DNA from 3 places in the Paenibacillus kyungheensis genome. Region 3 is predicted to be linked to each of the others. Evidence: predicted binding sites of a transcription regulator. Region 3 holds the regulator's gene; each other region holds the start of a gene.

Region 1 (3,287 bases), 350 kb from region 3:
ACTCGAATATCGCCTGTAGTGCGTAGTGCAGCGAACATTAAACCATGAACGATACAGAGCATAACCGTTGTTACACCTGCTACAAGAGAGTAGGGATTAATGATATCTCCAAACCCTGCATGCATCTCCATATCTGCTCCTATTGGTAATCCTTTAAGCATCGTTGCAAAAGCTACGCCGAATAACAAAGGCGGTAACAAACTACCGAAAAAGATACACATATCCCACGTTTTGCTCCATGTAGAATGACCGACTTTACCACGAAATTCAAAAGCAACACCACGAGCGATCAAAGCCAGCAATAAGGCTACAAAAGGAAGATAAAAGCCGCTAAACATTGTCGCATACCAGTTCGGAAATGCCGCGAACATCGCTCCGCCTGCTGTAATTAACCATACTTCATTACCATCCCAGAAAGGCCCAATTGAGTTAATTAGCATACGACGTTCCATATCATTACGAGCTAACAACTGTGTAGACATACCAATCCCAAAATCAAAACCTTCTAAAAAGAAAAAACCAACAAACAATACAGCGATCAATACAAACCATACTTCATTAAGAGATAGCATGTTTCAACTCCTCCATTTCAAACGGATCATTGGAATGATCGTCATGGGAATGCTCATCACCCGGGCCTTTTTTTATTTCACGAACAAATAAAATCACTGTGATTGCTCCAAGAACGGTATAGACCAGAGTAAACGTAATCGTCGAAAATAACACAGAACCTGCGGATACACTTGGTGATACACTATCTGCGGTAGTCATGAGTCCAAATACTGTCCATGGTTGACGACCGACTTCTGTCATAATCCAACCGGATGTATTGCCGATAAAAGGTAACGCAATCCCATACATCATCGCATACCAATACCATTTCGGTGCTTGCTCTACTTTGCGTCGGAACATTAGATACACACCATAAGCAGATAGAGCGATCATTAACATGCCGCTAGCCACCATAATACGGAAACTCCAAAATGTTGTTTTGACAGGTGGTATGTAATTGCCTTCGCCATATTTTTGCTCATACTGAGCTTGAAGTTCTTTCATCCCTGTCACAGAACCTGTGAATTTGCCATACGATAGATAACTGAGTAATCCTTTAAGTGGAAAGTTAATCTCGAATGTATTTTGTTGCATCTTGGTATCAATTCCACCTACTAACATCCAGGGTGCTTTTTCAGCAGTAGTGTTCCATACCCCTTCAGCAGCAGCCATTTTCATCGGTTGCGTTTCTACTAGATATTGAGCTTGAGAGTGACCGCTAAAAGCTACTCCTAACGATGATACAATGCCTACAATAATCGCAATTTGAAATGACTTGCGGAATACTTCAATATCTTCACGCCGCAGCATTTTATATGCGCTGATTCCTGCCATAAGAAAGGCTGAAGTAACAAAAGCACCAAATACGGTATGTGGAAATTCAACCAACACCTGACCGTTGGTAATAAGAGCAAAAAAGTCATTCATTTCGGCACGTCCATTATTGATCGTGAATCCGACAGGATGTTGCATAAATGAGTTCGCTGTTAATATCCAGAATGCCGATAATGTTGTTCCGAACGCTACTAACCAGATACAGAGTAAATGTACTTTGGCAGACAAGCGTTCCCAACCAAAGATCCATAATCCAATAAAAGTAGACTCCAGAAAAAAGGCAAATAAAGCTTCTACTGCAAGTGGTGCACCAAACACATCACCTACAAAACGTGAATAATTAGACCAATTCATGCCAAATTGAAATTCTTGAAAAATCCCTGTAACTACCCCAACAGCAAAGTTGATCAAAAATAGCTTGCCCCAAAACTTGGTCATTACTTTGTACTGATCTTTTTTAGTGATAACATACATCGTTTCCATAATAGCTACCAATAATACGAGCCCAATCGATACCGGTACAAAGAAAAAGTGAAATACGGTCGTTAGTGCGTACTGAATCCGGGATAGCATAAGAACATCCATCCGATAACTTCCTTTCTTTTCTGAAAATTGATTAAAAAACTAAATACATTGTAGTCAAAAAGTCATAGATACGATTGTGATTAAAATCACAAATTTTCTTTGAAAATGTAACAAAAAGTGACAAAATGTGATTGAGATCACAAAATAAAAAAAGCCGATGAAATTCATCGACTTTGAGATCACTACTTTTATGCTATTTATTTACATGATAACAACTTAATGATAGATCGCTACTAATATTAATGGCCCGATAAAAGAAGACACAATCGCACTGATCGTTAATGCTAATGATCCCATAGACACTGCTATTTCTCCGTGTTCAAGAGCTTTAGCTGTTCCCAGTGCATGGGATGAGACACCTAGCGCAATGCCGACACTAATCGCATTTTTAACCCGAAATAATTTCAGGCAACCAAGCCCCAAAATAACCCCTGTAAAGCCAGCAATCATTACAAATACAGAAGTAAGCGAAGCTTCTCCACCTAGATTATTCGAAATTTGAAGAGCAACAGGTGTCGTAACAGACTTAGGAATAATAGAAATAATATAAGGTTCACTGAATCCTAATACCAAAGCCATACCTACTCCGCTCAGCATTCCTACGACAACACCAATCAGTGAACTTCCCAGAATAGATAACCCGTACTGCTTGAACAAATGTCGTTGTCGATACAGCGGATAAGCTAATGCTACCACAGCAGGCCCCATTAATTTACTAATCCATTCTCCACCGATCATATAAGTAGAATACGAAGTATGCGTAAGTAGTAAAATAACAACAATCATAAAAGTGGTTGTTAGTACAGGAATTAGAATCGATATCCGTACATGTTTGTACAATAGACTAGCTACAACATATAGCGCCAACGTCATCACAATCATTAATAAAGCTATACCTATATTCATTTGTGCTGATCTCTACTTTCATAGATCAATTTGTGTTCAGGTATAGGAGCAGGCGATTGTGTATTGGATTTGGATCGATCAGCCAGTGCAATAAGCCACTGTGCTACAAAACCTGTAATTCCGATCGTGAACAATGTACTAATAACAACAATTAGAATCAATAATAGTCCTTTACCTGCAAATAAATCGAGATGCTCTATAACTCCTACTGTCGCCGGGATAAAAAACAACGGTAAATAGAACAGTAAAGTATTGGCTCCTGTCTGAATCCACTTTTCAGGAAAAACATTTAACATTAATAAAGCAAATAATAACAACATTCCTAGCACACTGCCCGGTATAAACAAATGAAAATATTGCTGAATTAACGTTCCAATTATGTAAAATAGGTATAACACAGCAATTTGAAG
Region 2 (3,287 bases), 1.4 Mb from region 3:
TACGTTAAATACAGCACTAGATATTATTTATCGTGCTCCTGCTTTTCATATGGATCAGGTGCACCGCTTACCGGGGATTACTGTTCCTGGTGGCAAAGGGATCAATGCTGCACGTGTGATTCATACTCTTGGTGAATCCGTGACAGCGACAGGGTTTGTGGCAGGCTACAATGGACAGAAAATGCAATTTCTGTTGCAACAAGAAGGCGTACGCTGTGAATTTATCGAAGTCCAAGGCGAGACAAGGCTGGCGATCACTGTACTGGATCAACAACAAGGTACACAGACAGAATTGATCGAGCAAGCTTCTTCGTATGTCACCCCTGAATCTTTGATCCTTTTGGAACAGCAGATTGAAAAAGCAGCCCGTACGTCAGCATGGGTATTATTTTCCGGTAGTATTCCTGAAGGTTGCCCTGCTGATCTGTATGCTACACTGATTCAGATCGCCAAAGCACAGGGTGCCCAAACAGCACTAGATGCAAGTGGAGAAGCATTACGTTACGGCTTACAAGCTTCTCCTGATCTGGTGAAGCCTAATGAAGATGAAGCTTGCGCATGGGCGGGCATTCCTACGGCTGATCACTATTCTGACCAGACCTTAGACGATGTATTAACCGCTATGCTGGATCATGGGGTACAAATGGCTACGATCTCTTTAGGCAAACATGGCGCGATAGCTGCTCAAGGCTCTGCACGTTATCGACTGCATGTGCCACAGCTTGATATTGTGAGCGCGCTTGGTAGTGGAGATGCGATGGCAGCAGGTATGGTAACAGCCGCTTATCGCGGAGCAGAACTGGCTGAGATGCTTCGATATGGCGCTGCTTGCGGAAGTGCATGTGCCCTTCAACCGATCGCTGGTAAAGTAGATCTACAAGACGTACAACATATCCTTCAGCACATAAAAATAACCCCTGAGTCATAATACACTCAGGGGATTTTGGTGTGCGAACCAAATCGAACATCCATATAAATATGACCTGTATCCCCATCGCTTACCACAAAATTAATTTCTTGTGGCACTAATTCTTTTAACGCATACTGACGCGCCCAATCGAGCGATGGAAATTCCGCTTTTCTGTCTACTGCTTTTACGACAATACATTGTTTGAGGCAATGATATTTATTCAAGGCAGTAAACCTCCCTTATCAATCATTAGACCACAGCAACTCATTTGACACATCTAATTGGAAAAAAATTACTTATTTCTGTATAAGATAAAAAAAATCCCTATTTCAGATAACACTCTTCATGAAATAGGGAATACTCTTTACGTTAAGCGAGTAACAATCTTTTGAAGTTCTTGCAAATCATTTTGCAGATATGTCGGTAGCATCTGAGCCCATTCACGATACAATGGACTGCATGTGGTTTTACCAAGTTCAGCACAGAATGAAGGAACCCACGGAATTAAATAATGTTCCAAAAATTCAATTTGCATTTGAGCGATCATTTTACGGTTAGATGAATGCATATCTGTCTCCGCAGAACGCTCAGCTAATAATGCCATAAATTCTAACTCAATACCGATATGATCATCTGTTTCGTGATCCATTTTTTTGAAAGCAATCCCTGCACGTGCATATACTGCATTGACTACAGCTTCATAAGCGGTACGTCCTTGCTCATTTGTCACATAATACGACGCTTGAGGTGGATAACTGACCTGTTGATCTTGCTCGAACAACTGGCTGTATTCTGCACATTCTTGACGAGCATATTGCATAATATCGTTTAACATCGTATTTTCTAGCGTATTCAGCAAAGCATAGTTATTGGTAAATAGACGGTTGATTTTGGAAGCTTCTTTTTTCCATTCGATCAACTTGGACAATGTGGGTTTGCGCTCTAACATTTCACTAAGCAGACGATACGTCATTACACGACTGTACAACCATTCTTGGCGAGATTGATGCGTTTCCAGTTCTGTATACATAGTCATCTTACATCACTCCTTGTGATAATATTCACATATTTAAATAATTGAATTCCGACATCAAAGGTTTGAAGCAATATATAGGTCTGATCGTTAGTAAACGTATACGTTGTAGTTCATCACTTGACTTTATGTTATGTCTTCATTGTACTCTATTTTCTACGAATTAGGGGTAAATTACGCATACGTTCATAAAATAGTCATGTTTGTCACGCTTTCAAAAGGACTTATGCCACAGACTGGCTACAATAAAGAAGGATATTGCTTCAAAATACGCAAAACCTGCTCATACGACTGTGGATCATTCATATTATATAAGCTATACTCCGATATACTTTGAAAAGAAGACTGTAACTTGCTCTGTGATTGGTATAATGATTCGATCTCTACGTAATGTACCTGTTGCTGATCTAACCAATCTCGTACACGTAATTGGTTATGTTCTAACGCTAGTTGTAGTGACGGCAATACACTATGGTGATAGACAGCATATAATGGGTGAATACGCCCGGCTTGCATCGGAATAATCGCTTGTATCCTTTTGATATCGGTATGTTCTATAAGCTGTTGCATCAATACAGTACTGGCAAAAGGTAAATCACAAGCACTGACTACATACCACTCGCTTCTAATCTGTGATAGTGCTGCATGTAGACCAGCAAGCGGCCCTTGTCCGGGAAAACGATCAGGCACACTACGGATATTCAAAAATGAATAATCCGCCGTATGATTCCCTGCAATCCATAATGAAGAGACTACTGGCTGTAACGCTTTGGCTACACGTTCAATAATGGTATGATCAGCAATAGTTAATAACGCTTTATTCTGACCCATACGGCTAGATTGACCGCCTGCTAAAATAATACCTGTATATTTCAAAGAGGATCGCATGATCAATTATCCTTTCTACTCCAAAAATAAACAAAATTGGTTTGTATCCCTTTTCAACACATGCTACAGTGAATGAAATGTCTGATGAAAGGATTGGCTGGCTTTGCATCCGAATATAAACAACACTACTTTTACACCATTGCGATGGTTTACCTTTTTTATATATGGAACACTGGTTATTTTCACAAGCTTTTTTCAATTATACCTGCAAGATATCGGGATGAGCCAGAGTGAGATTGGGGCTCTGATGGCTATCGGCCCGCTAATCTCGTTACTTGCTAATCCATTTTGGGGATTTTATAGTGATCGTCTACAAAATGTACGATTTGTACTGCTGATTATGATGCTGGGTACGTTGCTAATGGTTCAGCTTGTTTTTCATGTGCACAATTATACGATTATCTATATTGTGATGACAGTATTTTTCTTTTTCCAGACACCGATGTTGGCACAAAG
Region 3 (3,287 bases):
ACCGAATGGAATGTGATTACAGAGCTTGAGAATCAGATTCATATCGGACTGAGCCAGTTGATTCGTAAAGGCGAGCAAGTGATGAATCAGATCAAAGACAGCGATGAGCAGTTAGGCACAGATAGTCTGGTAACAGACGTATCAGGTCTATTCAAAGACTTAACAGTGGTACGAGATGATCTGCGTCAATTTGTGAAGCTGGAAAGTACAGATACAGTCTACTGGTATGAAGCTAATGGGAATTACCGTAGCAAGTCTTTACAGATGTATGCTGTACCGGTAGATGTGAGCAAGCAATTGAAAGAGTACTTTTTTGATAAAAAGAAAAGTATTATTTTGACATCAGCGACATTATCAATAGAAAAGAAATTCCAATATATGATTGAACAGTTAGGGCTTGTAGAAGCGGAAAAAGAAGGTCGATTGATGACCGAACAGTTATCTTCACCTTTCAATTATCGTGAGCAATCGCTGTTGTTAATTCCGCGCGATTTTCCAAGTGTCAAAGGCAGTGTTGGTGATGCGTTCTTTGTAGATACGTTAGCGAACTCATTAGCGGAGACTGCCAAAGCGACCAATGGACGAATGATGGTGTTATTTACCTCTTATCGGATGCTCAAGCAGGTGTATGAGCCATTGAAAGAGAAGTTATCACATAGCGATATTGCAGTATTTGGACAAGGGGTCGATGGAGGAAGTCGTACCAAGCTCACTCGAAGATTCCAAGAGCGTTCAGCTTCGGTGTTACTGGGTACAAGTAGCTTCTGGGAAGGAGTCGATATTCCAGGCGAAGCATTAACCTGTCTGGCAATCGTACGTTTACCTTTTCAACCGCCCAATCATCCATTGCTTGAAGCCAAAAGTGAACGGCTGAAAAAAGAAAAGAAAAATCCATTTATGAAATTATCTGTACCGCAAGCAGTTATCCGTTTCAAACAAGGTTTTGGTAGATTAGTACGGACATCTAGTGATCGGGGAATCGTTATTGTCTATGACACTCGTGTGATCGAGTCCTATTATGGCAAGCATTTTCTATATTCATTGCCCGGTCCCAAAATGGAACATATGCCGACAGAGCAGATGGTACCCCGTATTACAGAATGGCTTAGCCAGGCCGAACCTGAAAAGGAAACTGTAAATCAAGAGGGGGAGCAAGCATGAAATCCGACAAAATATCAGAAGCAGTCGTGCGAAGACTACCTGTATACCTTAGATATCTGAACGAACTTCACACACGTGAAGTTCCTACAGTGTCTTCGCAAGAACTGGGACAAAAACTAGACTTGAATCCAGCACAAATTCGCAAAGATTTAGCTTATTTTGGAGATTTTGGACGTAAAGGGATCGGTTATGATGTATCATATTTGATTGAGAAAATACGTCATATTTTAAAATTAGATCAACAAATCAATGTGGCACTTGTAGGCGCTGGTAATCTAGGGCATGCCCTTTCTAACTATAATATGTATCTAAAAGAAACAATGAAAATCGTAGCTGTGTTTGATTCCAACGATTCGAAAGTAGGCTCTTTAATCAATACATTAGTCGTCCAGCCTATTGATGAACTTGGAATTACAGTCAAAGCGAGAAGTATTCGTATCGGAATTGTTACAGTGCCTAATGTTGAAGCACAGCGTGTAGCGGATCAGTTAATTGAAGCAGGGGTTGAGGCTATTTTGAACTTTGCACCGATTATTTTGAAAGCTCCACCGCATATTCGTGTGCATACTGCTGATTTTACAACGGATTTATTAAGCCTTGCCTATTATCTGGAAGATGGAAAGGAACATGAAACTAATGAATAACACCTCGAACAAATGGGTCATCAAAAACGGTATGTTTGCTGTAATGAGCGAAGAGAAATCAATGCTTTTTGGACATATGGTGATTGAAGATGGATGGATTACGTATCTTGGAGAAGAAGAACCTGTGATCGAAGAAGACACAACCGTAGTGGATGGCAATCATTTGTTCTTTATTCCGGGTCTAGTCAACAGTCATGGTCATGCAGCGATGTCGTTGTTACGCGGATATGGAGATGATCTTGCTCTACAAGTATGGTTACAAGAAAAAATGTGGCCGATGGAAGCGAAATTTACAAGTGACGATGTATACTGGGGAACTGCTCTGTCTGTATTAGAAATGTTAAAAGGCGGTACAACTACATTCCTCGATATGTATGATCGCTCAGAACGTGTAGCCGAAGTGGTAGAACAATCGGGTATGCGTGCAGTATTGATGCGTGGTGTAATCGGCTTGTGTTCAGAAGAAGAACAAAAGCAAAAGCTAAAACAATCAATCGACTTTGCACGTGATTGGCATGGTCAAGCGAATGGACGTATTACAACGATGATGTCTCCACATGCACCTTATACTTGTCCACCTGCATACATCGAACAATTTGTACAAGCAGCTCATGATTTGGATTTGCCGCTGCATACACATATGTCTGAGACACTAGCAGAAGTTCAATTAAACGTTACAGATTATGGATTACGTCCTGTAGCTCATTTGGAGAAATTAGGATTTTTCACTCGTCCAGCATTGTTAGCGCATGCTGTTCATTTGAATGATGAAGAGATCGAAGTACTTGCTGAGAATAAAGTAGCGATTTCTCATAACCCGGGTAGTAACCTCAAATTAGCAAGTGGTGTAGCACGTGTGCCGGATCTGTTGCGTGCAGGCGTTGTTGTGTCTTTGGGAACAGATGGCCCGGCAAGTAATAACAATCTGGATATGTTTGAAGAAATGCGTTTGGCTGCTCTTATTCACAAAGGAGTATCCGGCGATCCAACAGCTGTGCCTGCATTAGAAGCATTGAAAATGGGTACTGAATACGGTGCAAGATCTGTATTTTTGAATGATGTAGGTACATTCGCTGTAGGAATGAAAGCTGATATTACAGCACTTAATGTAGATCAACCGCATTTCTTACCACGTACTGATTTTATTTCACATACAATCTATTCTGCATCTGCCAAAGATGTATTGCATGTCTGGGTAGACGGTAAGCAATTGATCAAAGACGGTATATCATTAACATTGGATGAAGAAAAAATTCGTCATGAAGCCCAAAGTGCTTTTGAAGGTTTGCTTAAACGCTAACTGGAAGTCGATAGGAAAGGATGGCGTGTTTTGCGAAATTTGGGAAGTGGTAAGTGGATTGCAATCATTATCGTTGTATTGGGATTGCTGATTTTAGGTGTAAATCAATTTTATGTACATGTAATGGCAAAGCCATGGAGTAAAGAACAACTGGCTATTAATAGCGCACAGGAAAAAGCGGA

What was found. Region 3 encodes Rex, which represses fermentation and respiration genes when NADH is low (regulators of the CRP and FNR family bind a similar motif). Its sites were predicted from a motif close to TTGTGAAATATTTCACAA; they were not measured.
Region 1: PQ456_RS12365 (cytochrome ubiquinol oxidase subunit I) is a predicted target of Rex. The motif match lies at 2,046-2,063, and genes of this name have one in related genera.
Region 2: PQ456_RS20190 (TorD/DmsD family molecular chaperone) is a predicted target of Rex. The motif match lies at 1,960-1,977, and genes of this name have one in related genera.

The regions. Positions count from the first base shown of each region.
Region 1 covers NZ_CP117416.1:2,910,297-2,913,583, forward strand. The annotation lists gene cydB (cytochrome d ubiquinol oxidase subunit II) at 1-572, opposite strand, end outside; gene PQ456_RS12365 (cytochrome ubiquinol oxidase subunit I) at 559-1,971, opposite strand; gene PQ456_RS12370 (LrgB family protein) at 2,188-2,877, opposite strand; gene PQ456_RS12375 (CidA/LrgA family protein) at 2,874-3,287, opposite strand, start outside.
Region 2 covers NZ_CP117416.1:4,651,355-4,654,641, forward strand. The annotation lists gene PQ456_RS20180 (1-phosphofructokinase family hexose kinase) at 1-928, shown strand, start outside; gene PQ456_RS20185 (hypothetical protein) at 934-1,134, opposite strand; gene PQ456_RS20190 (TorD/DmsD family molecular chaperone) at 1,275-1,946, opposite strand; gene mobA (molybdenum cofactor guanylyltransferase) at 2,184-2,831, opposite strand; gene PQ456_RS20200 (MFS transporter) at 2,935-3,287, shown strand, end outside.
Region 3 covers NZ_CP117416.1:3,261,610-3,264,896, reverse strand. The annotation lists gene dinG (ATP-dependent DNA helicase DinG) at 1-1,161, shown strand, start outside; gene PQ456_RS13920 (redox-sensing transcriptional repressor Rex) at 1,158-1,805, shown strand; gene PQ456_RS13915 (amidohydrolase) at 1,798-3,105, shown strand; gene PQ456_RS13910 (cell wall elongation regulator TseB-like domain-containing protein) at 3,136-3,287, shown strand, end outside.